DNA from 2 places in the Lelliottia amnigena genome. Region 2 is predicted to be linked to the other one. Evidence: predicted binding sites of a transcription regulator. Region 2 holds the regulator's gene; the other holds the start of a gene.

Region 1 (16,105 bases), 530 kb from region 2:
AACAGCAGCCAGTTTCCGCCAATCAGCACCGCTGAAAGGGCGAGCAGAAAAATTTTCTTCGGCGTTTGCAGCAGCTTTTTTACGCCTGACCACTGACGGCTGACGCTCATCAGCGCCACCATAAAGAAAAATGACCAGATTACGCGGTGGGTAAGGATTTCGTCGGCTGGTACGTAGTAAATCAGCTTGAAGTAGGCGGGTGCGATACCCCAAATAAAATAAGCGGCAAGGGCGAGTAAAACGCCCTGCCGCGTCTGTTTAGCATCCATCGGTAAAATCCGTGACAAAAAAGTGAAGTAATTTTACCCGATTTTGCCGCCTCAACCCACCATATAAGTGGCTGTTGCGCTGGCGATGTAAACTTGTTCTTCGTTATGCAATTCGACGCGGGCCACGGCCACTTTATTGCCCGCCCGCAGCAAACTGCTGGTGGCGGTGAAGCGATTGCCACGGCCAGGGCGTAAATAGTCCACGCGCAAATCGATGGTGCCCATCCGCGACAGGCGCTGACGCAATTCGTCTTCATTAATGGTGTCGTGACGCGCCAGCGTACTGCCCACGCATACCAGCCCTGCGGCGACATCCAGCGCGGAGGCGATCACGCCGCCATGCAAAATACTTTGCGCCCAGTTGCCGACCATCATGGGCTGATTGTTGAAACTGAGTTGGGCGAATCCCTTCTCGTAACGCTCCAGTTCAAGCCCGAGCGCACGGTTAAAGGGCATATGGTAAACAAAAATCTCGCCCACAAGTTTCAAAGCGTCTTCAGCGGTAAGCGTGGCTGACATCAGAAATCACATCCTTATTGTTAATGAGATGTTGATTTTATGCTTCTGGCATACGAATTTCCACTTTCAGAAACGAGGGGGAGACGTAAACGAAGAAATCGGTAGAATGAGCTGCTCATAATATTCACAAAATTTTATTTCGCAGGAGAGCACCACCGATGCGGACGTATCTGGGTTGGTTACTGGCGGCGATTGCGCTGCCCTTTACGGCATTTGCGCAGGAAGCCACTATTAAAGAAGTGCATGATAAGCCCGCCGTTCATGGCAGCATTATTGCGAACCTTCTTCAGGAGCATGACAATCCGTTCACGCTTTACCCGTATGACACTAACTATCTGATTTACACCCAAACCAGCGACATCAATAAAGAGGCTATTAGCTCTTACAATTGGTCAGATAACGCGCGCAAAGACGAAGTTAAATTCCAGCTCAGCCTGGCGTTTCCGCTCTGGCGCGGCATATTAGGGCCGAGTTCAGTGCTGGGCGCGTCTTACACGCAAAAATCCTGGTGGCAGCTGTCTAACAGCGGTGAGTCTTCTCCGTTCCGCGAAACGAACTATGAACCGCAGCTGTTTCTCGGCTTTGCAACGGATGACGAATTCGCAGGCTGGACCTTACGCGACGTTGAAGTGGGTTATAACCACGATTCGAATGGTCGCGCTGACCCCACCTCCCGCAGCTGGAACCGTCTCTATACCCGTTTGATGGCGCAAAACGGTAACTGGATGGTGGAAGTTAAACCGTGGTACGTGCTGGGAAGCACCGACGATAATCCGGATATCACCAAATACATGGGCTACTATCAACTGAAAGTGGGCTATCAATTGGGTGATGCTGTACTGAGTGTGAAAGGGCAATATAACTGGAACACCGGCTACGGGGGCGCGGAAATGGGCCTGAGCTATCCGGTGACCAGGCATATGCGCATCTACACGCAGGTTTACAGCGGTTACGGTGAATCGCTCATCGACTATAACTTCAACCAGACCCGTGTGGGTGTGGGCGTGATGCTGAACGATCTTTTCTAAGCATCGCGAATGTTTTTGCGTTAAACGTTGAAGTTTCTCTCTCAGGCGCTGAAAATAGCGCCTGTTTTATTTCTGGCAAATGGGGTTAACGTGGCGCAGGCGGAAGTTTTGAATCAGGAATCGCTGGCTAAACAGGTTTTACAAGAAACCTTTGGCTATCAGCAATTCCGCCCTGGCCAGGAAACCATCATTGAAACCGTGCTGGAAGGCCGCGATTGTCTGGTGGTCATGCCGACCGGCGGCGGAAAATCCCTGTGCTATCAGGTGCCCGCGCTGGTGCTCAACGGCCTGACGGTCGTGGTGTCACCGCTCATCTCGCTGATGAAAGATCAGGTGGACCAGCTGCTGGCGAACGGTGTTGCCGCAGCCTGTATCAACTCCACGCAAACCCGTGAACAGCAACAGGAAGTGATGGCGGGTTGCCGTACCGGACAAATTCGCCTGCTCTATATCGCGCCGGAACGCCTGATGCTGGATAACTTCCTCGAGCATCTCGCGCACTGGAATCCAGTGCTGCTGGCGGTGGATGAAGCGCACTGTATTTCGCAGTGGGGACACGATTTCCGTCCGGAATATGCTGCGCTCGGTCAGCTGCGCCAGCGCTTCCCGGCGCTACCGTTTATGGCGCTTACCGCCACGGCTGACGACACGACCCGCCAGGATATCGTCCGTCTTCTTGGACTTAACGATCCGTTTATCCAGGTCAGCAGCTTCGATCGCCCCAATATCCGCTACATGCTGATGGAAAAATTCAAGCCGCTTGATCAGCTCTTGCGTTACGTGCAGGAGCAGCGCGGCAAATCGGGCATTATTTACTGCAACAGCCGCGCGAAAGTGGAAGACACCGCCGCACGTTTGCAAACCCGTGGATTTAGCGCTGCGGCTTACCATGCCGGATTAGAAAATCACATTCGTGCCGACGTGCAGGAGAAATTCCAGCGCGACGACCTGCAAATTGTTGTTGCCACAGTCGCATTCGGGATGGGCATCAATAAGCCCAACGTGCGCTTTGTGGTGCATTTCGACATCCCGCGCAATATCGAATCCTACTATCAGGAAACGGGCCGTGCCGGGCGTGACGGCCTGCCTGCGGAAGCGATGCTGTTTTACGACCCGGCTGATATGGCCTGGCTGCGTCGCTGTCTTGAAGAGAAACCGCAAGGGCAGATGCTGGATATCGAGCGTCATAAGCTCAACGCGATGGGCGCGTTTGCCGAAGCGCAAACCTGCCGCCGTCTGGTGCTCCTCAACTACTTCGGTGAAGGGCGTCAGGAGCCGTGCGGTAACTGCGATGTCTGCCTTGACCCGCCGAAGCAGTACGATGGCTTAATGGATGCGCGTAAGGCGTTGTCGACTATCGGGCGCGTCAATCAGCGCTTCGGGATGGGCTACGTGGTGGAAGTGCTGCGCGGGGCGAACAACCAGCGTATCCGCGAGATGGGCCACGACAAATTACCTGTCTACGGCATCGGCAAAGAGCAGAGCCACGAGCACTGGGTAAGCATTATCCGCCAGCTGATTCACCTGGGTTTCGCAACACAGAATATTGCCCAGCACTCTGCGCTGCAGCTGACCGAAGCCGCACGCCCGGTGCTGCGCGGTGATATCGAGCTACAGCTTGCCGTGCCGCGCGTTATCGCCCTGAAACCGCGCGTTATGCAGAAATCCTACGGCGGAAATTACGACCGCAAGCTGTTCGCTAAACTGCGCAAGCTGCGTAAAGCCATTGCCGACGAAGAGAACATTCCGCCGTATGTGGTGTTCAACGATGCGACGCTTATCGAAATGGCCGAGCAGATGCCGCTCAGCGCCAGCGAAATGCTCAGCGTTAACGGTGTCGGCACGCGCAAACTCGAGCGCTTTGGTAAAGAGTTTATGGCGTTGATTCGTTCGCATGCTGATGGCGATGATGAGGAGTAGTCAGACCGGCGAAAAAGTGCCAGGATGATTGCTCTGTGAATTATTTCCCCGCGAGTTAACTATGTTAATGCTATTTCTCACCGTGGCGTTGGTGCATATCGTTGCGCTGATGAGCCCTGGCCCAGACTTTTTCTTTGTATCCCAGACCGCCGTCAGCCGCTCCCGCAAAGAGGCGATGATGGGTGTGCTCGGCATTACCATGGGCGTCATGGTATGGGCAGCTGTCGCGCTGCTTGGCCTGAATTTGATCCTCGCGAAAATGGCCTGGCTGCATAACATCATTATGGTCGGCGGCGGATTGTATCTGTGTTGGATGGGTTATCAGATGCTGCGCGGGGCGCTGAAGAAAGAAGAAAAAGTGGCGGGTGAACCTCATATCGAACTGGCAACGGGTGGCCGCAGCTTTGTGAAAGGTCTGCTGACCAATCTGGCGAACCCAAAAGCGATTATCTATTTTGGCTCCGTGTTCTCCCTGTTTGTCGGTGATGACGTGGGCGCAGGCGCGCGCTGGGGGATTTTCCTGCTGATCGTGGTGGAAACGTTCGCCTGGTTTACGGTGGTGGCAAGCCTGTTTGCGCTCCCGTCAATGCGCCGTGGCTATCAGCGCCTGGCGAAATGGATCGACGGTTTTGCCGGCGCACTGTTCGCCGGCTTTGGCATTCATCTCATCCTCTCTCGCTAAGCATGGCGCGCTGACGCAAGCAGCGCGCCAATCAGCATAAACAGCGATCCAAAGATTTTATTCAGGGCCTTCATCTGTTTAGGCCCTTTAATCCATCCCGCAATTCGCTGCGCCAGCGTCGCGTAGCCAATCATCACGATGATATCGACAATAATGGTCGTCGCGCCAAGCACGATGTACTGCATCACCTGTGGCTGATGCGGGACGATAAACTGCGGGAACAGCGCGGCCAGAAAGACGATGCTTTTCGGGTTGGTCAGATTGACGAACACGGCGCGTTTGAACAGTCGCCCACGGCTTTGCGTGTGCGCCAGTGTGTTCAGGTCAATTGAGCCCGCCGCGCGCCACTGCTGGATGCCCAGCCAAATCAGATACGCCGCGCCCGCCCATTTCAGCACTTCAAAGGCCAGAATAGATCGCGAGAAGAGCGTGCCCAAACCGATGCCAACCAGCACGATGTGGATCCCCAGCCCCGTTTGCAAACCGGCGATAGACGCCGCCGCACCGCGATAACCGTGGCTAATGGAGGTGGTCATGGTATTGATCGCGCCAGAACCCGGTGAAAGGCTCAGGATAATGGATGTCAGCAGGTAAGCGAACCACCACTCGAAGGTCATTTGAAACTCCCGAATCGTCTATTTTTATGCCACAATACGCTATTGTCAGCGCATTTTGTGATGCGTCACGAAAAAACGATATTCCATGGCTTACAGGGGTGGAAACCCAATGTTTCAGCAGAAAAAGGACTGGGAAACACGCGAGAACGCATTTGCTGCTTTCTCCATGGGGCCGCTGACCGATTTCTGGCGTCAGCGCGATGAAGCCGAGATCATGGGCGTGGACAATGTCCCGGTTCGCTTTGTGCGTTTTCGGGATAGCAAAAACGATCGCGTGATCGTCGTGTGCCCCGGTCGTATTGAAAGCTACGTTAAATACGCTGAATTGGCTTACGACTTGTTCCATCTTGGTTTTGATGTCTTCATTATTGACCATCGTGGGCAAGGGCGTTCCGGGCGTTTACTGTCGGACACGCATCGTGGCCACGTTGATCATTTCAGTGATTATGTCGACGATCTCGCCGCATTCTGGCAGCAGGAGGTGCAGCCAGGCCCGTGGCGTAAACGTTATATTCTTGCGCACTCTATGGGGGGCGCGATCGCCACGCTGTTTTTACAGCGCTATCCCCAGCATCAGTGCGACGCCATTGCGCTCACTGCGCCCATGTTTGGCATCGTCATGCGTTTTCCGGACTGGATGGTGCGCCATATTCTCGACTGGGCTGAGGGCCATCAGCGCATTCGCGAAGGCTATGCTATCGGAACCGGACGCTGGCGCGCGTTGCCCTTTGCGATTAACGTGCTGACACACAGTCGGCAACGTTATCGCCGAAATCTGCGTTTCTATGCCGATGAACCGCGTTTGCGCGTGGGCGGCCCAACGTATCACTGGGTGCGTGAAGGTATTCTCGCGGGTGAGTCTGCTCTGGCAGGCGTGGGTGACGATAATACGCCGACATTATTGATTCAGGCAGAAGAGGAGCGTGTGGTGGATAACCGCATGCATGAACGCTTTTGCGAATTGCGCGCTGCGGCGGGTCACCCTTGCGAAGGGGGAAAACCGCTGGTCATAAACGGTGCGTTCCATGAGATCCTTTTTGAAAAGGACGCCATGCGCTCAGTCGCGCTAAACGCCATTGTTGAATTTTTCGACAGGCATAACTGATTTTCTATTGAGGTTAAATTCTCCTATGTACCAGGTTGTTGCATCTGACTTAGATGGCACGTTACTTTCCCCCGATCACACCTTATCGCCGTACGCGAAAGAGACCTTAAAACTCCTGACCGCGCGTGGCGTGAATTTTGTCTTCGCGACGGGTCGCCACCATGTTGACGTCGGGCAAATCCGCGATGGCCTGGAGATTAAGGCGTACATGATCACCTCCAACGGTGCGCGCGTGCACGACACTGATGGCAATCTTATTTTCACTCACGATCTGGATCGCGATATCGCGGCCGATCTGTTCGGCGTCGTGCATGACAACCCGAAGATCGTCACTAACGTCTATCGCAACGACGACTGGTTTATGAACCGTCACCGCCCGGATGAGATGCGTTTCTTCAAAGAAGCGGTATTTAACTACACGCTGTATGAGCCCGCTTTACTGGAGCCGGAAGGGATCAGCAAAGTGTTCTTCACCTGCGATACCCACGAAGAGCTGCTGCCGCTGGAGCAGGCGATTAACGCGCGCTGGGGCGATCGCGTGAACGTCAGCTTCTCCACGCTGACCTGTCTCGAAGTGATGGCGGGCGGCGTGTCGAAAGGCCACGCCCTGGAAGCGGTTGCCAAACGCATGGGCTTTGAGCTGAAAGATTGCATCGCCTTTGGCGACGGCATGAATGACGCAGAAATGCTCTCCATGGCGGGCAAAGGCTGCATCATGGAAAACGCGCACCAGCGTTTGAAAGATCTGCACCCAGAGCTGGAAGTGATCGGCACCAACGGCGATAACGCCGTGCCGAATTATCTGCGTAAGCTGTTTCTTGAGTAATTGCCCTAACGTCTCGACTGATTAATTAACGCTCAGTTGTCAACTGAAGAGTCCGCTACAATGCCTGTCCTTCTTCCTGAGAGACAAGCATTGTGGCGCTACTCATTATCACCACTATTCTGTGGGCCTTCTCGTTCAGCCTGATCGGTGAATATCTCGCCGGGCATGTCGATAGCTATTTCTCCGTGCTGATGCGCGTGGGGCTGGCGGCGCTGGTGTTCCTGCCCTTTCTGCGTCTGCGCGGACAAACGTTCAAAACCATTCTGCTGTATATGCTGGTGGGCGCGATGCAGCTCGGCGTCATGTATCTGTTCAGCTTCCGCGCGTATGTCTATCTGTCGGTCTCAGAATTCCTGCTGTTCACCGTGCTGACGCCACTCTATATCACGCTAATTTACGACCTGCTGAGCAAACGGCGTTTACGCTGGGGCTACGTGCTAAGCGCGCTGCTGGCGGTGGCGGGCGCGGCGATTATTCGCTACGACAAAGTGAGCGATCACTTCTGGACCGGGCTGATGTTCGTTCAGCTCGCTAACATCAGCTTTGCGATGGGCATGGTTGGCTACAAACGCCTGATGGAAACCCGTCCAATGCCGCAGCACAATGCCTTTGCATGGTTCTACATGGGGGCGTTTATCGTCGCCGTCGTGGCGTGGTTTATGCTGGGTAATCCGCAGAAATTGCCGACGACCACGGTGCAGTGGAGCGTGTTGATTTGGCTGGGCGTTGTGGCGTCAGGGCTGGGCTACTTTATGTGGAACTACGGCGCTACGCAGGTAGACGCCGGAACGTTGGGCATTATGAACAACGTTCATGTGCCCGCTGGCCTGCTGGTGAACCTGGCCATCTGGCAGGAACAACCGCACTGGCCGAGCTTTATCATTGGGGGAGCGGTGATCCTGGCTTCACTGTGGGTGCATCGCCATTGGGTCGCTCCGCGCTCCGAACAAACGGCAAATGGTCGCAAGCGTGATTCCGCGCTGAACGAATAAAGGCTTCCGTGACCGGCTGACGCTGCTCGCCATCGCGCACGGCGGAGTACAGCCGGCTCCACAATCCCTCGCCCAGGGTTTTGGTGACCACCAGACCCTGGCGCTCAAAACTCTCTACCACCCAGTGCGGCAGCGCTGCGATACCCATCCTGGCTGCCACCATCTGAATCAACAGCAGCGTGTTATCGACGCTTTTCAGGTTCGGGCTGATGCCCGCTGGTTGCAGGAAATGCCGCCAGATATCCAGACGACTGCGCTGCACCGGATAAATCAGCAGCGTTTCGGTCGCCAAATCTTCCGGCGTGATACGCGTTTTCACTGCCAGCGGATGATCCGGAGCCAGCACCAGACGCACTTCATAATCAAACATCGGCGAGTAGTGCAGCCCGCTGCGCGGCAGAATATCGGACGTCATCACCAGATCCAGTTCGCCCTGCTGAAGCGACGGCTGCGGGTCAAACGTCATACCCGATTTAAAGTCCATCTCCACCTGCGGCCAGTGCTGGCGGAAATTCTCTAGCGCGGGCGTCAGCCACTGAATACAGCTGTGACACTCAATGGCGATGCGCAATTTCGTTTGCTGCGGTTCATTGCAAGACTGTAGCGCGGTGGCGATCTGCGGCAATACCTGATTGGCAAGCTGGAGCAAAATTTCACCCTGCGGCGTAAAGCGCAGCGGCTGGCTCTTACGCACGAACAGACGAAAGCCAAGGCGTTGTTCCAGATCGCTGAACTGGTGTGACAGTGCGGATTGCGTCTGATGCAGCGTGGCCGCCGCCGCCGCGAGCGACCCGCAATTCCGCAACGCTTGTAGCGTTTTCAGGTGTTTTATCTCGATCATGAAAGTCCTTCACTTCGCCATGAGTATTTTGCGCTTGAGGAATATACAGTAACCGCCAATTATGGATGTGTAAACATCTGGACGTCCAAATCCTTCGTCTTTTAAATTTATGGTGCGTTGGCTGCGTTTACTCACCCCGGTCACTTACTCATGTAAGCTCCCGGGGATGAGCAAACTAGCCGCCTTCCCTAAATTCAAAATCCATCGGATTTATAAACATTTAGAGGAATGACACATGACTGTAATCAACCACACTCTCGGTTTCCCTCGCGTTGGTTTGCGCCGCGAACTGAAAAAAGCACAAGAAAGTTACTGGGCGGGTCACTCCACCCGCGAAGAGCTGTTGGCTGTTGGCCGCGAGCTGCGCGCTCGTCACTGGGATCAGCAAAAACAGGCAGGCATTGATCTGCTGCCGGTGGGCGATTTCGCCTGGTACGACCATGTTCTGACTACCAGCCTGCTGCTTGGCAACGTGCCGGCTCGTCATCAGAACAAAGATGGATCGGAGGATATCGACACCCTGTACCGCCTGGGCCGTGGCCGTGCGCCAACCGGCGAGCCAGCGGCGGCGGCAGAAATGACCAAATGGTTTAACACCAACTATCACTATATGGTTCCTGAGTTCGTGAAAGGTCAGCAGTTCAAACTGACCTGGACACAGCTTCTGGATGAGGTGGACGAAGCGCTGGCGCTGGGCCACAACATTAAGCCGGTTTTGCTCGGGCCGGTGACGTATCTGTGGCTGGGTAAAGTGAAAGGCGAGCAGTTTGACCGCCTGAGCCTGTTAAACGACATTTTGCCGGTATACCAACAGGTGCTGGCTGAACTGGCAAAACGCGGCGTTGAGTGGGTACAAATCGATGAGCCTGCGCTGGTGCTAGAGCTGCCGCAGGCGTGGCTGGAAGCGTTTAAACCGGCTTACGACACGCTGGCGGGCCAGACCAAACTGCTGCTGACCACCTATTTTGAAGGCGTCACGCCGAATCTCGACACCATCACCGCGCTGCCAGTGCAGGGTCTGCATGTGGATCTGGTTCACGGCAAAGATGATGTGGCTGAACTTAACAAACGCCTGCCGTCCGACTGGCTGCTGTCTGCGGGCCTGGTGAACGGGCGTAACGTCTGGCGCGCCGATCTGACCGAGAAATACGCACAGATTAAGGACATCGTCGGCAAACGTGATTTGTGGGTTGCCTCTTCGTGCTCCTTGCTGCACAGCCCAATCGATCTGAGCGTCGAAACGCGACTGGATGCGGAGATCAAAAGCTGGTTCGCCTTCGCACTGCAAAAATGTGAAGAGCTGGCCCTGCTGCGTGATGCGCTGAACAGCGGCGACACCGCGAAGCTGGTCGAGTGGAGCGCGCCGATTCAGGCGCGTCGTCATTCGACTCGGGTGCATAACGCGGCGGTGGAAAAACGTCTGGCGGCAATCACCGCGAAAGACAGCCAGCGTGAAAACGCCTACGCAGTGCGTGCCGAAGCGCAGCGTGCGCGCTTCAACCTGCCCGCGTGGCCGACCACCACGATCGGTTCTTTCCCGCAGACCACTGAAATCCGCAGCCTGCGTCTGGAATTCAAAAAAGGCAATCTCGACGCCAACCACTACCGCACCGGCATTGCGGAACACATCAAGCAGGCGATTGTTGAGCAGGAGCGTTTGGGGCTGGACGTGCTGGTGCATGGCGAAGCCGAGCGTAATGACATGGTGGAATACTTTGGTGAGCACCTGGATGGTTTTGTGTTTACCCAAAACGGCTGGGTGCAGAGCTACGGCTCCCGCTGTGTGAAACCGCCGGTCGTGATTGGTGACGTCAGCCGTCCAGAAGCGATTACCGTTGAGTGGGCAAAGTACGCGCAATCCCTGACGGACAAACCGGTGAAAGGCATGTTGACCGGTCCGGTGACCATTCTTTGCTGGTCATTCCCGCGTGAAGATGTGACCCGTGAAACCATCGCCAGACAGATTGCCCTGGCGCTGCGTGACGAAGTGGCGGATCTCGAAGCCGCAGGCATCGGCATTATCCAGATTGACGAACCGGCTCTGCGCGAAGGCTTGCCGCTGCGTCGTAGCGACTGGGATGCTTACCTGCAATGGGGCGTGGAGGTTTTCCGTATCAGCGCCGCCGTGGCAAAGAACGATACGCAGATCCACACCCATATGTGTTACTGCGAATTTAACGACATCATGGCGTCTATTGCGGCGCTGGATGCCGACGTGATCACCATCGAAACCTCGCGTTCAGACATGGAACTGCTGGAGTCGTTCGAAGAGTTCGACTATCCGAACGAAATCGGCCCGGGCGTGTACGACATTCACTCCCCGAATGTGCCAAGCGTGGAATGGATCGAGGCCTTGCTGGCAAAAGCCGCTCAGCGTATTCCGGCTGAGCGCCTGTGGGTGAACCCGGACTGCGGCCTGAAAACCCGTGGCTGGCCGGAAACCCGCGCCGCGCTGGCGAATATGGTACAAGCCGCGCAGAATCTGCGTCAGGGTTAATGGCCTGAATAGCCCTCTTCGGTTTGGGGAGAGGGTAAGGTGAGGGGAACAGGCGACTGAAAAGTCGCTTTGTTCATCTCAAACGCCAGCCCTAAGCATGGCCTTCCATTAACCGGCTAATATGAATGCTCAGCCACGTCAGCTCGTCTTTTGGCAGCGTGAGTTGATATTTTTCCTGCACATAATCGCGGATCACCCATGCTACGGTCATGGCATCCGGGCGATGACGCATTAACTCCTGGTAAAAATCGTCGGTCTCGCTGACCACAATTTTCCCGGTTAAAACCCGCTCGGCAAAGTAGCGCAGATGGGTAATAAATCGCATGTAGTTCACCGACTGCGTATCAATGGCTTTGCTCAATTTATACCGCACAATCTCGGCGATACGATTGACCAGCTCAACCTGCAGATGCGCCGAACTGTCGTCGGTCTGGCCGCTGGCGTTAATCAGATGAAAGGCGATGTTCACCGCTTCATCTTCCGGCAGGTCAACGCCAAACTGCGCGTTCACGCTTGCCCGCGCCTGCATCCCGACGCTGTATTCTTGCGGGTAGTAGCGCTTCACTTCCCAGCTCAGCTTATTGAGGATCACCTGCCCGCTGCGGCTGCGTTCTACCGCAAAGTGCAGATGCTCGGCGAGGGTGAAAAGCAGCACCGAGTTGAGTTTGTCGCCGCAAACGCTGCGCGCCAGCGTCAAAATCTCGTGGCTTATTTCAAAGAATGCCGCAGGAATGGTGTCCGTGAGCGATAAAAAGTGACGGGACTTAAGATCGCTCAGCGGCAGGAAGACTTTCTCCACCTGCGTCAGGTCGATTTGGCTCCCCGCTTTCGCGCCAAAGCCAATCCCTTTGCCAAACAAAATCATCTCCCGCTGATCGTTGTCGACCAGCAGCATGCTGTTATTGAGCGATTTTTTTATCGTAATCACGGTTATTCCTGCGGCCTGGCCGTTTAGCGCATGTCAGCGCCATTGCTGGCGATCACTTTCTGATACCACTCAAAAGAGTCTTTTTTCAGGCGCTTTAAGGTGCCGTTGCCTTCGTCATCCTGATCGACATAGATAAAGCCATAGCGCTTGGACATCTGCGACGTGCCTGCGCTAATAATGTCGATGCATCCCCAGGTGGTGAATCCCATCACATCCACCCCTTCATTGATAGCCGCCAAAGTTTGCTCAAAATGGGCGCGGAAGTAGTCGATACGATAGCTGTCGTGAATCTTGCCATTCTCGACGATATCCTTCGCGCCCAGCCCGTTTTCAACGATAAACAGCGGCTTTTGGTAACGGTCGTAGAGTTCGAGCAGGGAAATTTTTAGCCCAACCGGGTCGATTTGCCACCCCCATTCCGACGCAGGCAGATACGGGTTTTTTACCCCAAGAATGGTGTTGCCTGGGATGCGTTCAACGTCCGGCTGCGTCGATTCGGTCAGTGACATGTAGTAACTGAACGAGACGAAATCGACGGTGTTTTCTTTTAAAATGCGCTGATCGTCGGCCTGCATGTCAATTTGAATGTCGCGGCTCGCCAGATCGCGCAGGATCAGCGGCGGGTATTCCCCGAACACCTGCACATCCGCATAGAAATAGTTTTCGAGATTCTTTTTCAGCGTCGCTTCAACGTCTTCCGGGCGGCAGCTGTGCGGATAGGTGGTGAGTTTGGTGAGCATACAGCCCACCTGGCTGCCGGGAATTTTGGCGTGGCAGTCACGCGTCACCAGCGCCGAGGCGACAAACTGATGATGCAGCCCTTGATAAATATCCTGTTGCGCTTTGCCCGGCGCACATTTCTCTTCGCGGATACCGGCGGTGGTAAACGGGTGGCGGTGGATGCTGTCGATTTCGTTAAACGTGAGCCAGTAGCGCACCAGATCTTTATAGCGGTCGAAACAGACATTACTGAATCGCACAAACGCGTCCAGCACGTTGCGGTGTACCCAGCCGTTATATCGCTCGCTGAGCGCCAGCGGCATCTCGTAATGGGACAGCGTCACCAGCGGCTCGATGTTATGGCGACGCAGTTCGCGGAACATCTCTTCGTAAAATTGCAGGCCTGCTTCATTCGGTGCAGCGTCTTCACCATCTGGGAAAATACGCGACCAGGCGATGGACACACGCAGGACTTTAAAGCCCATTTCGGCGAACAGCGCGATATCGTCTTTATAGTGGTGATAGAAATCGATGCCGCGACGTTTTGGGTAAAGTTTGTCGTTTTTGCCTTCAAACGCATCCTGAATATTTTCATCCGTCAGCGCCATATGGCCATCATAATCTTTCAGCGACAGATTGGGTTTCCAGGTGATGGCATCCGCCACCGACGGCCCTTTGCCATCAACGTTCCACGCGCCTTCGGCCTGATTAGCGGCAATTGCGCCGCCCCATAAAAAACCTTGCGGGAACGGGAGGGATTTATCCATTACACGGACTCCTTTAGCGTCATGATGATGTGAGGATTTGGATTTTTGTCGTCGTAGCTATGTGGCGTGAGCGAGAAACGTTCGCCGTTCGTCACCACCATTATCACCACCGGATCGAGACCTGCTGCGGTGAGGGTATCAAGAGAAAATTCAATCAGCGTTTCGCCGCTTTTCACGTGCTGGCCTTCCTGAACCTTGGGGGAAAACCCTTCGCCTTGCAGCTTGATGGTGTCGATTCCGATGTGGAAAATCAGTTCTACACCCGCGTCGGTGAGAAGACTCAGCGCGTGGCCGCTTTCAAACACGTTAACGATGGTGCCGTCCGCCGGGGCACGCAGCACGCCTTGAGAGGGGACAATCGCGATGCCGTCACCCATGATTTTGCGGGAGAAAACATCGTCGTTCACGTTTTCCAGCGGAATGATTTGCCCTTCAATCGGACGCGTGAACGTCAGTTCGTCGGTTTGCTCAGTGACTTTATCGCGCCACAGCAGCAGGGCACTGATAAACGCGATGGCGAATGACAGACCCGCTCCGGCAAACGCCCAGAGGATGTTGAGCGGGTTATCTGGCGAGACGAACATGGAGATACTGGCAAGGCCAGGACCCACAATCGCAAAGGCTTCAACCGCCATCCAGCCGATAAAAGCGCCGCCCACGATGCTGCCGAGGATCACGCTGTAGAGCGCTTTTTTATTCAGCAGCGTGACGCCGTAAAGCGCGGGTTCAGTAATGCCAAACAGCGCGGAAATGCCCGCTGAAAACGCGGTCGATTTCAGCACCTTGTCTTTGCTTTTAAGCGCAATCGCCAGGCATGCGCCAGATTCAGCAATGTTGTGCGCCAGCGATGCGGGGAGATACAGCAGTTCGCGGCCAAACTGGCTCATGGATGCCACGGCATAGGGCAGCATCGGTTTGTGCATTCCGGCCGCGACCATAAACGGCAGCGCGGCGGCGAGCAATCCTGTTGCCACAAAACCGAGTTTCCCGTAAAGCCACAGAATGACCGTCGCCAGGCCTGCGCCCAGTTCATAGCCCAAAGGCCCTAAAATCAGCAGCGTGACGGGAACCGTGGCCAGCAACGACAGCATCGGTGAAAGGAAAATACGCAGCGCGCCGGGTGAGTAACGATTAAAAAACTTTTCCGTCTGCGCATAAAACAGCACGCATAGAATAGCCGGGAAGACCTGTGAGGCGTAGGCCACGTTGCGCAGATCGAACGACATGAATTCCGCGCCATCGGCCAGCTGTTTGGTCATCGCCGGTAACACCATAACCGCAACGGCTGAGACGGCAACCAGCACGTTGACCTTGAGCTTTGTCGCGGTCGTGATAGCGACAAGGATCGGCAGGAAATAGAGTGGGGCAGAGCCGATATTATCCAGCACTTTGTAAGTGGAGCTGTCGCGGCTGAGCCAGCCCACGACATCCAGCAACAGCAGCAGTGATTTCAGTACACCGCCGCCGGCAATCGCGGGGACCAAAGGCTGGAAAACACTAATCACAAAATCGACGATTTGCGCCCAACGGTTGGGTTTATTGGCGTGTGGCTGGGTATTGCCCTGCGGCGTGCCGACCAGAGACCGCACCGCTTCGTAAACCTGAACCACTTCATGCCCGATAATCACCTGGCACTGCACGTTGACGCGCACGCCCAGCACACCGTCAATTTTCGCCAGCGCGGTTTCATTCACTTTACCGTTGTCGTACAGGCTCAACCGCAAGCGGGTAGAGCAATGCTCGATATGTTCGATATTCTCAGCGCCACCCACATGGGCGATGACGTCCAGTGCTGTCTGCAAATGATTCATGTCTGGCCCCTGTCTCCAGAGCAAAAAAAAAGACCTGAAGCCCATTTCCCCCGGGGAGGAGAAATGGGCTTCAGGTCTTGCCTACGGATCGTAGTTACACGCCTGTGCTTTTTATATCGGTCAAAAGCTGTTTCAAAGTCAATCAACCGTTGTGCTTCGTACGTTAAATTGTGAGCGGCTTAACCCTTTTTCGCGCCATACTGCCGGAACCACGCCAGCATTCGCTGCCAGCCGTCTTTGGCCGATTCTTCGTGATAGCTTGGGCGATAATCGGCGTTAAACGCATGGCCCGCCTCCGGATAAACCACGATTTCTGCTTTGGCATTCGCGGCACGCAGCGCCTGCCGCATCGTCTCGACGCTCTCCAGCGAAATGCCCGTATCTTCGCCACCGTAAAGCCCAAGAACGGGCGCATTGAGATCGACCGCGATATCCACCGGATGCTTAGGTGAATTCAGCGTTTTCTCGCCAACCAGCTTGCCATACCAGGCCACGGCGGCTTTCAGTTGCGGATTGTGTGCGGCATAAAGCCAGGTGATGCGTCCGCCCCAGCAGAAGCCCGTGACCATTAGCCGATGCGCAT
Region 2 (16,105 bases):
AAGATCTCCAGCAGACAACAACGCTGCTGGATCCAGCCAAAGCCTATGCCAAAGGTATCGGTAACGCTGTACCGGATATCCCAGATCCTATTGCTCGTCATACCACTGACGGCGTCGTGAAATTGAAAGTGTCTACCAACAGTGCCTCAAGCGTTCTGGTCGGCCCGCTCTTTGGTTCTTCATCTACCGGGCCTGTTACTGTTGGCAATACCGCAGCGCCTGCACCAGCTTATGCGGCTCCTGCTCCAGCCGTCGCTGCTCCGGCACCCGCGCCGGTGAAAAAATCCGCACCGGTACTGAACGATACCGAAACGTACTTCAACAAAGCCATCAAACAGGCCGTTGACAGCGGCGATGTCGACAAAGCGCTGAAGCTGCTTGATGAAGCTGAGCGTTTAGGTTCAACCACTGCCCGTTCCACCTTTATCAGCAGTGTAAAAGGCAAGGGGTGACCGTCTCCCCACAGTGCTGATTTTGTCAGTAGTTTAGTGCGCCTGAGTGGGCGCACTTTTTTTGGCGCTGTTTATGCTGTTGCATCACTGTTGCGATAATGATCGCTAATCCACGTTTGAACGCCCCCAACCTGCATTTCTGCGATACAATAGCCATACGTTATGTATCGGAGAGTCTGGCATGTCACACCCTGCGCTAACGCAACTGCGTGCGCTGCGCTATTTTGACCAAATACCCGCGCTGAGCTCTGAGCAACTCGACTGGTTGCTGCTGGAAGATTCCATGACGAAACGTTTTGAGCAACACGGGAAAAACGTCACCGTGACGCTGATTCAGGAAGGATTTGTGTCCGCTGATAAGGTCTCCAGTGAGCTCCCGTTGTTGCCAAAAGAAGAACGCTACTGGCTGCGTGAAATTCTGCTGTGCGCGGACGGCGAACCCTGGCTTGCCGGGCGCACTGTCGTTCCGGAATCTACGCTTTCTGGCCCGGAACTGGCGCTGCAACAATTGGGTAAAACCCCGCTGGGACGCTACCTTTTTACGTCGTCCGAGCTCACCCGTGATTTTATTGAAATAGGGCGCGATGCCGATCTGTGGGGACGCCGTTCCCGCCTTCGCTTAAGCGGCAAACCGTTAATGCTGACGGAGCTGTTTTTGCCCGCATCGCCGTTGTACTAAGAGGATATTAAAATGGAGTGGAGTCTGACGCAGGACAAGCTGCTGGCTTTTCACCGTCTGATGCGAACGGATAAACCGATCGGAGCCTTGCTGCTGCTATGGCCAACGCTTTGGGCACTGTGGGTCGCGGCTCCCGGTTTGCCACCGCTATGGATCCTGGCGGTATTTGTGGCGGGCGTGTGGTTGATGCGGGCTGCGGGCTGCGTGGTGAATGATTATGCCGATCGCAAGTTTGACGGACACGTTAAACGCACGGCCAATCGCCCACTGCCCAGCGGTCAGGTTTCTGAAAAAGAGGCACGGACGCTGTTTGTGGTGCTGGTTGCACTCTCTTTCCTGCTGGTGCTCACGCTTAATACCATGACGATTTTGCTCTCGGTGGCAGCGCTGGCGTTGGCATGGGTGTATCCGTTCATGAAACGCTATACCCATTTGCCACAGGTGGTGCTTGGGGCAGCGTTTGGCTGGTCGATTCCAATGGCGTTTGCTGCCGTCAGTGAGTCCGTGCCGCTGAGCTGCTGGCTGATGTTTCTCGCCAATATCCTGTGGGCGGTGGCCTACGACACTCAGTACGCGATGGTTGACCGTGATGATGACCTGAAAATCGGCATCAAATCGACGGCGATTTTATTCGGCCGTCACGACAAGCTGATTATTGGAATATTGCAGGTCGCCGTGCTGGCGCTAATGGTCGTCATTGGTCGTCTGAACGGGCTGAACTGGGAGTTTTACTGGTCGGTACTGGTGGCGGGATTGTTGTTTGCGTATCAGCAAAAGCTGATCGCAAAGCGCGATCGTGAAGCCTGCTTTAAAGCCTTCCTGAATAATAACTACGTTGGCCTGGTGCTGTTTTTAGGTCTGGTGATGAGTTACTGGTCTTAGAAGCAAAACGGCAACACCGTTGGTTGCCGTTTTTGATGCTCGCCGCCTCTCCCCATGGGAGAGGACCGGGATAAGGGCCCCAGACCACACAAGGTAAACGTAAAACGGCAACACCGTTGGTTACCGTTTTTAATGTTTGCCGCCTCTCCCCGTGGGAGAGGGCTGGGATAAGGGCACCAGACCACATGAGTTCAAAAGCAAAACGGCAACCATCAGGTTGCCGTTTTAGTCTCCGCACTAATGCGGCTCGCACAAGCCGTTTTACTCGTCCTGCGTTGCGCTCTCAATCGTCAAACGCACATCAGACGTAATCAGTTCCGCCAGCATCTGGTAAACCTTCATGGTTTCGCCAGGCTCGGCATCTCCGGTATCGCTGATATAGCCTTCGTCACGCAGCGTCAGCACCAGTGAGCTAAACACCGCTTTATCGAAGAATTCAGGTGCGTTGATGCCGTGCAGCACAGACAAACGCTGAGCTAGGGTGCGGCTCTCTTTTTCCAGCGTTCCACGGTTAATGGACGGGTTGGCGCTCAGCAGCCAGAAGGTGATGGCGTAGCGTTGCAGCGTCTCACGCGCGCCTGCGGCCAGCAGTTGAAGCGTGCGAGAACGTGACGGATTGATATGAAGCTCATCGCCTTTCACCGCGATCAGCCCCTGACGGAGCATCTCTTCGGTCAGTTTATCCAGCTCTGCTGCCAGCTCGTCTTTGCTCCAGCGCAGGAACAACTCCGCTTTCAACATCGGGTAAAGCACTTCAACATGACGCAGTATCTCCTGACGGGAAATACGACGGTGCTGAGTGATGATGGCAGCCATCAACGACGGTAGCATCAGCATATGCGCGATATTGTTGCGATAGTACGTCATCAACACCGCCTGCTCGCGCGGCAGAATGATGATGTCACCAATCGTGTCCTTCTCGACCTCGAACTTGTTCATTTGCAGCGCATGGTCGATCAATTGACCCGCCGTCACAGACGGCACGGTTGAGTCCGTTGAGTACGGAACATGACGCATCATGTCGAGATAACAATCGAGCTGTTCGGTCAGCTGTTCGCGTGTCAGTGAGCGCTGACGAGAGGCCAGCAGCGCGGTACAGCACAGGTTCATGGCGTTAGCCGCGCCCGCGTTGTTAATACGCACCATCAAATCGGCAGCGATATTGTTTACCGTAGGCGTCAACCACGCCGGGCGAATGGCTTCGATCGGATCGATAGATTCTCGCCATTCCGGCACATGCTGGTTCAGATACGTCATCAGCGGCATCGGTTCGCCAAAGTTTACGTAGCCCTGACCGAGATTACGCAGCTTGCTCAGACCACGCAGCATCTGCGGTAAGCTCTCTTTTTCTTTTGTCGCGCCGCGTAGCTCTTTAGCGTACGTGCCCACTTCCATTACGTGTTCGTAACCAATATAAATCGGTACCAGCGTAATTGGACGTGTGCCGCCGCGCAGCATGGCCTGAATGGTCATCGAGAGCGTCCCGGTTTTCGGGTCGAGCAGACGACCGGTGCGGGAGCGACCCCCTTCAACAAAGTATTCGACGGAATAGCCACGGCTGAACAGTTCGCCCAGATATTCGCGGAACACCGTTGAATAGAGCTTGTTGCCCTTAAAGGTACGACGAATAAAGAATGCGCCCAAACGGCGGAAAATCGGACCTGCTGGCCAGAAATTCAGGTTGATCCCCGCAGCAATATGCGGCGGAACCAGCCCCTGATGATAGAGCACGTAGGAGAGCAGCAGATAATCCATGTGGCTGCGGTGGCAGGGCACGTAGACAATCTCATGACCGTCGTGGGCCAACTGGCGCACACGCTCGGCGTTATGAACGTTAATCCCTTGGTACAGACGGTTCCAGGTGAAGCTCAGAATACGGTCAGACAGTCGGATCATCTCGTAAGAGAAGTTCGCCGCAATCTCTTCCATCAGTGCGATAGCGTTTTGCTGCGCTTTCTCATGAGAGATTTTCTTGCTTCGCGCTTCGTCTTCAACTGCGCGGGCAATCGCTTTGGACGCCAGCAGTTTGTTGAACAGATCCTGACGCGCAGGCAATCGTGGCCCCACAGCCGCTAAACGCTGACGGGCGAAGTGCATACGTGCAACGCGTGCCAGTTTTTGGGCAATGATTTTATCGGTGCCATGCTCATCCGCCATGCGTCGTAACGACACAGACGGCGAGAAACGAACAAAACTATCGCGGCCCAACCATGACACGGCAAAGAATTTTTGCACGCCGTTAAGCATGCGCAATGGTGGATTCTCGTCGCCTTTTTGACGCCCTGGACGACGACCAAACATGATCGACACTGGCACCATCTGGACATCCAGATCGGGGTTACTGCGGTGCAGATCAAGATAGTCGTGGAACAGTTTGATCGACTCTTCTTTCGGCGTGTAATAGGTAAACACGCGCGGCCCGCCGTGGATAAACACATAGCGAGGAAGGAGAGTGCCGTCGATTTCCAGGGGTTCCAAAGGATCCGGTAAATCGTGCGCCAGACATTGGGCGCGCAGCGTCAGTAAGTCTGCCTTCGAGTTATAAGGCAAAACGTACATAATAGGACGCGAGGTATCGAGCCCTAATTCCAGCGCAGGTTCCGCCGGGATAGACTTACTTTTTACCAGTACGCTTAATGGTAAATTAAGTAATTTGTAGTAAATTCGTGGCCAGCCGGACATAAACGATGTAAAGCCTCTGGTTAATAATGCAATTGCGGCGCAAGGATAACAGAAAGCGCGCAAGATTTCTGTTGTTACCCGTCATACTTCAGGCTGCTGCGAAACCCGCTGCAGCCCTTGTTACTGACGTCAAATCTAATAAAAGGTTCTTTTAATGGCCAATAATACCACTGGGTTTACCCGAATCATCAAAGCAGCCGGATATTCATGGAAAGGTTTCCGCGCAGCATGGATAAATGAAGCCGCCTTCCGGCAAGAAGGCGTTGCCGCCATTATTGCCGTGATTATTGCGTGCTTCCTTGATGTCGATGCTATCACCCGTGTACTTCTCATCAGCTCCGTGCTTTTGGTGATGATAGTGGAAATTCTCAACAGTGCTATCGAAGCCGTTGTTGACCGTATTGGTTCTGATTTCCACGAGCTTTCTGGTCGTGCGAAAGACATGGGCTCTGCCGCTGTACTGCTGGCGATTATCATCGCTGTCATTACCTGGGTCACTCTCCTTTGGTCACATTTTCGATAAGCTTTCAGGAATCGAATAAGTCTCTGGTTTTTTGTGCAGTTTTTGATTCCAAATTCGCCTTTGACTGTATATACTCACAGCATAACTGTATATACACCCAGGGGGCGGAATGAAAGCGTTAACGGCCAGACAGCAAGAGGTGTTTGATCTCATCAGGGATCACATCAGCCAGACGGGAATGCCACCCACGCGTGCGGAAATCGCTCAGCGCCTGGGCTTCCGTTCACCAAACGCCGCTGAAGAGCATCTTAAAGCGCTGGCACGTAAAGGTGTTCTTGAGATTGTTTCGGGCGCGTCACGCGGTATCCGCTTACTGGTGGAAGAAGAAACGGGCATCCCTCTTATCGGTCGCGTTGCGGCGGGTGAGCCGTTGCTGGCACAGCAGCACATTGAAGGCCACTATCAGGTCGATCCGGGTATGTTCAAGCCGAGCGCAGATTTCTTACTGCGTGTTAGCGGTATGTCAATGAAAGATATCGGTATTCTTGACGGTGATCTGTTGGCTGTTCATAAAACTCAGGATGTGCGCAACGGACAGGTTGTGGTTGCGCGTATTGACGACGAAGTGACGGTTAAGCGCCTGAAAAAACAGGGCAACACTGTGCAACTTCTGCCTGAAAACAGCGAGTTTTCTCCAATTGTGGTGGATCTGCGCGAGCAAACCTTCTCTATTGAAGGACTGGCGGTTGGCGTTATCCGCAACGGTGAATGGCTGTAATTTCTCTCTGACAGGCTGCGCCATCCGCGCAGCCTGACTGTCCTATCTCGCTTCCGGTAATTTCCTATGTCGCTGCTGACAACTTCAGACAAGGCATTATGGCGTCTTGCGCTGCCAATGATTTTTTCCAATATCACCGTTCCTTTGCTTGGACTGGTGGATACGGCCGTTATTGGACATCTGGATTCTCCTGTTTATTTAGGTGGCATCGCGATTGGCGCGATGGCGACCAGCTTCCTCTTTATGCTGCTCCTGTTTTTGCGCATGAGCACAACCGGACTGACAGCCCAGGCCTTTGGCGCGAAAGATCCCGTTCGCCTTGGGCGGGCGCTGGTTCAGCCGCTGATCCTGGCATTAGGTGCCGGGCTGCTGATTGTCGTAGTGCGTGCGCCTCTCATCGATCTGGCGCTGCATATCGCCGGCGGCAGCGAGGCTGTGCTGGAACAGGCGCGCCGTTTTCTGGAAATTCGCTGGCTCAGCGCCCCTGCATCGCTCGCTAACCTCGTGCTGCTTGGCTGGTTGCTCGGCGTGCAATATGTTCGTGCCCCGGTCATTTTGCTGGTGGTGGGGAATATCCTGAATATCGTTCTCGATCTGTGGCTGGTGATGGGTTTGCATATGAATGTGCAGGGCGCCGCACTGGCAACCGTCATCGCGGAATATGCCACCTTCTTTATCGGCTTATGGATGGTGAAACGCGTGCTGGTGATGCGTGGCGTCACGCTCGCGATGCTGAAAAATGCCTGGCGGGGCAATATGCGCAAGCTGCTGGCGCTGAACCGCGACATCATGTTGCGCTCTTTATTGCTCCAGCTATGCTTCGGTGCGATGACGGTATTAGGCGCGCGTCTTGGGCCTGAGATCGTTGCGGTCAACGCGGTGCTAATGACGCTGCTGACATTTACCGCCTACGCGCTGGATGGTTTTGCCTATGCCGTTGAAGCGCACTCCGGTCAGGCTTACGGTGCGCGACAGGCCGGGAAATTACAGGAGGTCTGGCGAGCCGCCTGCCGCCAGTCCGGGCTGGTCGCGCTGATGTTTGCGCTGATTTATGCTCTTTTTGGCGGGCATATCGTCGCACTACTGACGTCATTACCTGAACTACGTGAGCTGGCACGGCACTACATTTTCTGGCAAGTGGTGTTACCGGTGGTGGGTGTCTGGTGCTATTTGCTGGATGGCATGTTTATTGGCGCAACACGGGGTGCAGAAATGCGCAATAGCATGGCGGTAGCCGCGGCGGGTTTCGGTTTGACCTTGCTTACCGTTCCCTACCTGGGAAACCAGGGTTTGTGGCTGGCACTCGCTGTCTTTCTTGCTCTGCGAGGCCTCTCGCTGTGGGTTATCTGGCGACGTCACTGGCGCGAAAACAGCTGGTTCTCGTAGCGGCTTCTTTTGTCCAGATGGTTAAAGATTCTGAATATCGAAACGACTGCCGAATCCTTGTCTACAATTATTATCACGTCCAGCAGGAAATGAACGTAACGGACGATACAAATTTACGTGATAACCGAACGATGAGGACATGATTATGAATAAAGACGAAATCGGCGGTAACTGGAAACAGTTTAAAGGTAAAGCGAAAGAGCAGTGGGGTAAGCTGACTGACGATGATATGACCATCATTGAAGGTAAGCGTGACCAGCTGGTCGGTAAAATTCAGGAACGTTACGGTTACCAGAAAGATCAGGCCGAGAAAGAGGTCGGTGACTGGGAAAAACGTCACGATTATCGCTGGTAGGCAATTCCGTAGCGAAAAGTTCTACCCGAAAGTACAAGGACGTACTATCCCTGAGGGCGGCTTAATGGCCGCCCGCTTTGCGTTTTAGCGCGGCTTCTTTTTCACATGAATGGAGTGATCGTGCTGACACGCATCCTGATGGCTACACGCTTCTACTTCCACACAGGCTGAACACAGGCCATGTGCTTCAATCACATTATGACGTAGCGCGAAGCCCATTTTTGCTGCCAGCGTATGCATAATGTCTTCAACCCCTTCCGCCGCTTTTTCCTTCACTGCACCACATCGATCGCAGATGAACATCGCAGAGGTGTGCGTCGGTTGATCGAACAAATGGCAAAGCACATAGCTATTTGTTGATTCCACTTTATGCACAAAGCCTTGTTCCAACAGGAAATCAAGCGCCCGGTAAACCGTAGGCGGTTTAGCCTGCGGCTCGTTAACACGCAGCAGATCAAGCAAATCGTAGGCGCTGATCGCGTTTTGTTGCAGGCTCATCAAACGCAAAACTTCAAGGCGCTGCGGGGTCAGGCGCACATTGCGTTGCGCACAGAGCTTTTCAGCTTGCACGAGCAGCTCCTGCGTTGTGGTCTTATCCATTTGCACCTCGAATAGTAGTCGGCCGGAAAACCCTCACTTTATCATGTTCTGTCAAAAACGCCGAGATCCCACGCGGTGTGCTATACCTGACGCAACGCAACATGGGGAGATAAACAATGAAAAGACCTGACTGCATTCAACACTGGCGTGACGTCGAGGGGGCTGACGATTCAACGTACCCGGACAGTGACGAACGCTTTGCGATTGGTGCGCCGTTGGCGCGCAAACTGGGGCTGGGGCGTCTTGGGATCCATCATGAGCGTTTACCGCCGGGGCGTCGCACGTCCTATCCGCATGCAGAAAGTGACGAGGAAGAGTTTATCCATGTTATTGAGGGGCATCCGGAGGCGTGGATCAACGGTTATTTGTGGAAGCTGGAGCCAGGGGATAGCGTCGGTTTCCCTGCCGGGACGGGCGTGTGTCACACCTTTATCAACAACACCGACGAGGATGTACGGCTGCTGGTGGTAGGGGAAGCGAACAAAAAACACAATCGTATCTATTACCCGTTAAATCCGATGTATGCCGCCACACGCGAAGACCGCTGGGTCGACCATCCCCCGCAGTTTTTTGGGCCCCACGACGGAAAACCTGGGCGAAAATAATATCCTCTTCTATAAATATTGAGGGCCGTCACAAATACAATAGGCCAGTTGGGTGATTTAACTTAAGGAAATGGCAGGTCTTTTGGTTCTTATTCACAGCAATAGTTCGCTCCCGTATGGGCGTAAATAGCGGGGGTTGTTTAATAACACTATAAGACGGGCATACTGTGAAAAAAACTTTTAAATTTTCAGTGGTTAGCATCGCTGTTTCTCTGCTGATGGCAAATCAGGCGGGAGCAGCCAATACCTGGACGGAAGCGCGTAGCGACGCAATGGGTGGTACGGGCGTGGCGGCGGGCAATTATGGCAGCGGGGTATTAATCAACCCAGCGCTGTTGGCCAAAGCCAAACCGGATGATGACATTACCGTCATTTTACCGTCCGTTGGCGCCAGAATTACGGATAAAGATAATCTTCAGGATCAAATCGACGACATCAGTGACAAAGTCGACCGCTACAGTGATGTCGTGGACAGCCTGACGGCAGCAGAGATCATCGCTAACCCATTAGGGTCTGTTAATCAGTTCCAGGGTGCGGCTAAAGATCTCGCTGATGAACTCAGTAGTCTGAAAGGCAAAACGGCGCGTGCAAATGCGGGCGCGGGTATTGCGGTCAGTATTCCTAATAACGTGCTCTCGGTGGCCTTCGTGGCGAAAGGCAACGCGCACGCTCGCGTAAGCTCTTCTATCGATCAGCAAGATATTGATTATCTGCGCAGCATCCAGAACAGCAAAATTGTCGCGGGTGGCGTTGCGCTGGACGCCGCATTAAACGGCACCGATCAAATTACCAAAAACCTCAACTCCACGGCATCTGGCCGAGCAGCCATTGTCTCTGACTACGGTGTTGCGGTTGCCCGCCAGTTTGATATTGCGGATATCCCGGTGTCCGTGGGTATCACACCAAAACTGCAGAAAACCTGGCTCTACAACTACACCACCTCCATTTACGACTACGACAGTAACGACTGGAACAGCAGCCGTTACCGTACGGATGATACCGGCTTTAACGTGGACGCCGGTGTGACCGCTGATTTTGGTGAAAACTGGACGGTAGGCTTGAGCGGGCAGAACCTAATGTCTCGTGATATTGATACCAAAGACATCCGTATCCGTAATGGTCGTACGGGCGAAGTGGTGAACTATAAAGATACTTACCAGATTCGTCCGTTGGTGACCGCAGGCGTGGCGTGGCACACCGATCTGCTGACCTTAACGGCTGACGGCGACCTCACCGAAACCAAAGGCTTCAAAAGTGAAGAAAACTCACAGTATGTCGGCGTAGGTGCGGAAGTCACCCCGCTGAGCTGGCTGGCAGTCCGTGCCGGTTATCGTGCGGATGTGAAGGGGAACGATAGCAACGTGTTCACCGGCGGTGTCGGCTTTGCACCGTTCAACACCGTCCATGTGGATCTGATGGGCCTGTATGGCGAAGACGAAACCTGGGGCGCGGGCGCGCAGTTAAGCGTGACGTTCTAAGGCGATCCGGAGGCCATGCGCCTCCGGTTTTCTTTGTGCTATAGTAGCGCCCCTTTTCCAGCAGATGCCTAAAACTTCGCCATGTCGTCAGAATTAAAGTCCACTTTCCCTGCACACCGTTTCTCCATCGCGCCGATGCTCGACTGGACGGACAGACATTGTCGCTACTTCCTGCGTCAGCTGTCTCGCCACACGCTGCTGTACACCGAAATGGTCACCACCGGAGCGATCATTCACGGTAAGGGCGACTATCTGGCCTATAGCGAAGAAGAGCATCCGGTGGCGCTGCAGCTTGGCGGCAGCGATCCGGCCGCACTGGCAGAATGCGCAAAGCTTGCAGAAGCGCGTGGCTACGACGAAATTAACCTCAATGTGGGGTGTCCGTCCGATCGCGTGCAGAACGGCATGTTTGGCGCATGTCTGATGGGCAACGCACAGCTGGTGGCTGACGGCATTAAAGCGATGCGCGACGTGGTGTCGATTCCTGTTACCGTCAAAACGCGTATCGGCATCGACGATCAGGACAGCTACGAATTCCTGTGTGATTTCATTGATACCGTCGCCGGGAAAGGCGAGTGTGAGACGTTTATCATCCACGCGCGCAAAGCCTGGCTGTCGGGCCTTAGCCCGAAAGAGAACCGCGAGATCCCACCGCTGGATTATCCGCGCGTGTATCAACTCAAGCGTGATTTTCCGCATCTGACGATGTCGATCAACGGCGGCATCAAATCTCTCGAAGAGGCCAAAACGCATTTGCAGCATATGGATGGCGTGATGGTCGGGCGCGAGGCGTACCAAAATCCGGGCATTCTGGCGACGGTCGACCGCGAAATCTTCGGCGTTGACGGTGCGGATAGCGATCCGGTTGCCGTGGTCCGCGCGATGTATCCGTACATCGAACGAGAGCTGAGCAATGGCACCTATCTGGGACACGTTACCCGCCATATGCTTGGGCTTTTCCAGGGTATTCCGGGGGCGCGCCAGTGGCGTCGTTACCTGAGCGAAAATGCGCATAAAGCGGGCGCAGATATTGAAGTGCTGGAACACGCTCTGCGCCTGGTCGCCGACAAACGATAATTTTCACTAAAAGATCGTCAAATTCACCACGCCCTGCACAGTGCTGCAGGGCGTTTTTGTTTCCAAATCAGTAAGTTAATTTTGGCACGATTCTTGTAATAACTTTAGCATCGTTGTGGGATATTCGGGAGAGCGTCATGCTGGAACTACTTTTTGTGATCGGATTTTTTGTCATGCTGATGGTAACGGGCATTTCATTGCTCGGGATTATTGCCGCGCTGGTTGTCGCAACGGCGCTGATGTTCGTCGGCGGGTTGTTTGCGCTGATGATCAAACTGTTGCCGTGGTTACTGCTGGCGATTGCGGTTGTGTGGGTCATAAGGGCAGTGAAAACGCCAAAAGTCCCAAATTATCAGCGCAATAACCGCTTTCGTTACTAAGGTATTGAGGCGTTCGTCACATACCTGTAACTTTTCCGGCGGCACGGCTTAGAACAGAATAGGATTTACTTATCAAATCTGTCACTATTGTTGCCGTTAAAGAATTCATCGAGCTGTACCCTACATACAGCCGAACTAAAAAAAGAAAGGGCTTCCTACGGGAAGCCCAATTTCTTTTTCCCCCGTCATAATTCAAGCTGCAGATGCGTTGGCTGCTTTCATTCACCCAAGTCACTTACTTGCGTAAGCTCCCGGGGATTCATTCATTTGCCGCGTTTATGCAACACGAATTATTTAGAGGAAACGAGCACATTAGGGGATCAGCAAACTCGAACCCTCTGTCGCGCGACTTTCCAACACCTCATGCGCGCGCTGCGCCTCGCTTAGCGGATATTTCTGCGCATCAGACACATCCACTTTAATGACGCCGCTGGCGATCAACGAGAACAATTCGTTGCTGGCTTCGGTCAACTCATCACGCGTAGTGATATATCCCTGGAGGGAAGGGCGAGTCACATACAGCGAGCCTTTCTGGTTCAAAATGCCCAGATTGACGCCCGTCACCGCGCCGGAGGAGTTACCAAAACTGACCATCAGTCCTCGGCGTTGCAAGCAATCCAGCGAGGCTTCCCAGGTGTCTTTCCCCACGGAGTCATACACCACGCGCAGTTTTTTACCGCCGGTTATCTCTTTCACTCGCTCTGCAATGCTCTCTTCGCGATAGTTGATCACCTGCCATGCGCCAGCCTGTTTTGCACGCTGCGCCTTTTGCGCACTGCCGACGGTGCCGATCAGTTTTGCGCCCAGCGCCTTCGCCCACTGACAGGCGATTAACCCTACGCCGCCTGCGGCAGCATGGAACAGGAACTGTTCATCCGGTTTAATTTCATAGGTTTTACGCAGCAGGTAAAAGACCGTTAGCCCTTTCAGAAATGATGCCGCGGCTTGCTCAAATGAGATGGCATTGGGCAACACTGCGGCTTTATCCGCGAGGACGTTGTGAATGGAGCTGTAAGCACCCAGCGCCGACTGCGCATACACCACGCGGTCGCCTTCTTTAATATGCTTAACGGCGCTTCCGACTTTGACCACCACGCCCGCCGCCTCGGTTCCCAAACCGCTCGGCATGGACGGAGGTGGATACAGGCCGCCGCGAATATAGGTGTCGATGTAGTTGATACCAATCGCTTTATTTTCTACCTGGACTTCGTTCTCACCCGGCGCGGCCGGAGTGAACTCCACCGCTTTGAGTACTTCGGGGCCACCATGCTTGTGAAATTCAATGCGCGTTGCCATGATTCCTCCAGAAAATGTGGTAATCTTTCGACCCATTCTTTATCTCGGTAACTCCATTCACTATGGCAGGAAATAAACCCTTCAACAAACAGACTGAACCCCGTGACCGCGACCTCCAGGTTGCCGGGCTAAAGGTCCCGCCGCACTCGATTGAAGCGGAACAGTCGGTGTTGGGCGGTTTAATGCTGGACAACGAACGCTGGGACGATGTCGCCGAGCGCGTCGTGTCTGACGATTTCTATACCCGTCCGCACCGCCATATTTTCACCGAAATGGCGCGTCTGCAGGAGTCGGGCAGCCCGATTGACCTGATCACGCTCGCGGAATCGCTTGAGCGTCAGGGACAACTGGATAGCGTCGGTGGATTTGCCTACCTCGCAGAATTATCGAAAAACACGCCAAGCGCAGCGAATATCAGCGCTTATGCTGACATTGTGCGCGAACGTGCGGTTGTGCGTGAAATGATCGCCGTAGCAAACGAAATCGCCGAAGCCGGTTTTGACCCGCAGGGCCGCACCAGTGAAGATCTGCTGGATCTCGCGGAATCTCGCGTTTTCAAAATTGCCGAAAGCCGAGCGAATAAAGATGAAGGCCCGCGAAATATCGCCGACGTGCTTGATTCTACGGTTGCCCGTATCGAAGCGTTATTCCAGCAGCCGCACGATGGCGTTACGGGCGTGAATACCGGTTATGACGACCTGAATAAAAAAACCGCCGGTTTGCAGCCGTCGGATCTGATTATCGTCGCGGCGCGTCCGTCGATGGGTAAAACGACATTTGCAATGAACATCGTCGAAAATGCGGCGATGTTGCAGGATAAACCAGTGCTTATCTTCAGTCTGGAGATGCCTTCAGATCAGATCATGATGCGTACCCTGGCGTCGCTGTCGCGCGTCGATCAGACCCGTATTCGTACCGGCCAGCTTGATGATGAGGACTGGGCGCGCATTTCTGGCACCATGGGCATCCTGCTGGAAAAACGGAATATCTATATCGATGACTCTTCCGGCCTGACCCCGTCCGAAGTGCGTTCGCGTGCGCGTCGTATTGCCCGTGAGCACGGCGGCATTGGTCTAATCATGATCGACTACCTGCAGCTGATGCGCGTTCCGTCGCTGTCGGATAACCGTACGCTGGAAATTGCCGAAATATCGCGCTCGCTCAAAGCGTTAGCGAAAGAACTCCAGGTACCCGTTGTTGCACTCTCTCAGCTTAACCGCTCTCTGGAACAACGCGCTGATAAGCGCCCGGTTAACTCAGACCTGCGTGAATCGGGTTCCATCGAGCAGGATGCCGACTTGATCATGTTCATCTATCGTGACGAGGTTTATCACGAAAACAGCGACATGAAGGGCATCGCAGAAATCATTATTGGTAAGCAGCGTAACGGCCCGATCGGTACGGTGCGTCTGACCTTTAACGGACAGTGGTCGCGCTTCGATAATTATGCGGGACCACAATACGACGACGAATAATTCCTCGTCATCCTTCGCGCCACAGCGGCGTTGGCTTCACCCCGGTCGCTTAATTATCTAAGCTCCCGGGATTTACGGCCTTGCCGCCTTGCTGTGACGCAAATGATTTAGAGGAATACTTTTTCTTTACGGCAAGGAATTCAAATGCAAGCGGCAACTGTAGTCATTAACCGCCGCGCTCTGCGACACAACCTGCAACGTCTGCGTGAACTGGCGCCCGCCAGTAAACTCGTTGCAGTCGTGAAAGCGAACGCTTACGGACACGGTCTTCTTGAGACCGCGCGAACGCTCCCTGATGCCGATGCCTTTGGCGTCGCCCGTCTCGAAGAAGCCTTACGCTTACGCGCAGGCGGTATTACGCAACCCATTCTGTTGTTGGAGGGTTTCTTTGAAGCCACCGATCTGACGACGATTGCCGATCAGCATCTGCACACCGCGATTCATAATGAAGAACAGCTGCTGGCGTTAGAAACGGCTGAACTGAGCGAACCGGTTACTGTGTGGATGAAGCTCGATACAGGCATGCATCGCCTGGGCGTGCGTCCGGAACAAGCCGAGGCGTTTTACCAGCGGTTAAGTCAGTGCAAAAATGTGCACCAGCCGGTGAATATCGTCAGCCATTTTGCCCGCGCCGACGAGCCGGAATGTGGTGCAACGGAGCAGCAGCTCGATATTTTTAATACCTTTTGCGAAGGCAAGCCGGGCATGCGTTCCATCGCGGCCTCTGGCGGCATCTTGCTGTGGCCGCAATCGCACTTTGACTGGGCACGACCAGGCATCATTCTTTACGGCGTTTCACCGCTAGAAAACAGACCCTGGGGCCCCGATTTTGGTCTGCAGCCGGTGATGTCTTTGGTGTCGAACCTGATCGCCGTACGCGAGCACAAAGCGGGTGAACCGGTTGGTTACGGTGGCACGTGGGTGAGCGAGAATGATACGCGCCTGGGCGTTGTGGCGATGGGTTATGGCGACGGTTATCCGCGCGCGGCACCTTCGGGAACGCCCGTGCTGGTGAATGGCCGTGAGGTGAAGATTGTCGGCCGTGTCGCGATGGACATGATTTGCGTCGATCTGGGGCCAGACGCTGATGATAAAGCGGGTGATGCAGTCGTGTTATGGGGTGAAGGTCTCCCCGTTGAGCGCATCGCTGAAATTACGAAAGTGAGTGCTTACGAACTTATTACGCGTTTGACCTCACGCGTGGCAATGAAATACATCGACTAACGCCTTTTTTGTCTTTTGATGAGGCATTTGGGGTGCAGGTAAACAGGCCGCACCCCAACTTCATTAACATCCTCTCGACCTTCTTTCACTTCCGGTTTATTGTTGAAATCCCTGCCTCTTAGATATCCGGAGAACCATCGCGTGTTCCAGAAAGTTGACGCCTACGCCGGCGACCCCATCCTCTCCTTAATGGAGCGTTTTAAAGAAGATCCGCGCAGCGACAAAGTAAACCTGAGCATCGGTCTGTATTACAACGAAGACGGCATTATTCCTCAGTTGAAAGCCGTCTCCGA

Evidence for each region. Region 2 encodes LexA, which represses DNA repair genes until DNA is damaged. Its sites were predicted from a motif close to TNCTGTATGTACATACAGNA; they were not measured.
Region 1: metR (HTH-type transcriptional regulator MetR) is a predicted target of LexA. The motif match lies at 8,831-8,850, and genes of this name have one in related genera.

Annotation. Positions count from the first base shown of each region.
Region 1 is NZ_CP077236.1:1,600,405-1,616,509, reverse strand. It holds gene rarD (EamA family transporter RarD) at 1-269, opposite strand, end outside; gene yigI (acyl-CoA thioesterase YigI) at 321-788, opposite strand; gene pldA (phospholipase A) at 947-1,816, shown strand; gene recQ (ATP-dependent DNA helicase RecQ) at 1,907-3,736, shown strand; gene rhtC (threonine export protein RhtC) at 3,798-4,418, shown strand; gene rhtB (homoserine/homoserine lactone efflux protein) at 4,415-5,035, opposite strand; gene pldB (lysophospholipase L2) at 5,145-6,140, shown strand; gene yigL (sugar/pyridoxal phosphate phosphatase YigL) at 6,166-6,966, shown strand; gene I6L74_RS07555 (carboxylate/amino acid/amine transporter) at 7,059-7,958, shown strand; gene metR (HTH-type transcriptional regulator MetR) at 7,846-8,799, opposite strand; gene metE (5-methyltetrahydropteroyltriglutamate--homocysteine S-methyltransferase) at 9,035-11,296, shown strand; gene I6L74_RS07540 (PRD domain-containing protein) at 11,388-12,224, opposite strand; gene I6L74_RS07535 (glycoside hydrolase family 1 protein) at 12,248-13,711, opposite strand; gene I6L74_RS07530 (beta-glucoside-specific PTS transporter subunit IIABC) at 13,711-15,522, opposite strand; gene I6L74_RS07525 (dienelactone hydrolase family protein) at 15,702-16,105, opposite strand, start outside.
Region 2 is NZ_CP077236.1:2,133,355-2,149,459, forward strand. It holds gene malM (maltose operon protein MalM) at 1-452, shown strand, start outside; gene ubiC (chorismate lyase) at 634-1,131, shown strand; gene ubiA (4-hydroxybenzoate octaprenyltransferase) at 1,144-2,013, shown strand; gene plsB (glycerol-3-phosphate 1-O-acyltransferase PlsB) at 2,275-4,695, opposite strand; gene I6L74_RS09990 (diacylglycerol kinase) at 4,850-5,218, shown strand; gene lexA (transcriptional repressor LexA) at 5,328-5,936, shown strand; gene dinF (MATE family efflux transporter DinF) at 6,003-7,322, shown strand; gene I6L74_RS10005 (CsbD family protein) at 7,468-7,677, shown strand; gene zur (zinc uptake transcriptional repressor Zur) at 7,762-8,277, opposite strand; gene I6L74_RS10015 (cupin domain-containing protein) at 8,394-8,882, shown strand; gene I6L74_RS10020 (conjugal transfer protein TraF) at 9,101-10,360, shown strand; gene dusA (tRNA dihydrouridine(20/20a) synthase DusA) at 10,442-11,437, shown strand; gene pspG (envelope stress response protein PspG) at 11,575-11,817, shown strand; gene I6L74_RS10035 (quinone oxidoreductase) at 12,130-13,113, opposite strand; gene dnaB (replicative DNA helicase) at 13,176-14,588, shown strand; gene alr (alanine racemase) at 14,733-15,812, shown strand; gene tyrB (aromatic amino acid transaminase) at 15,954-16,105, shown strand, end outside.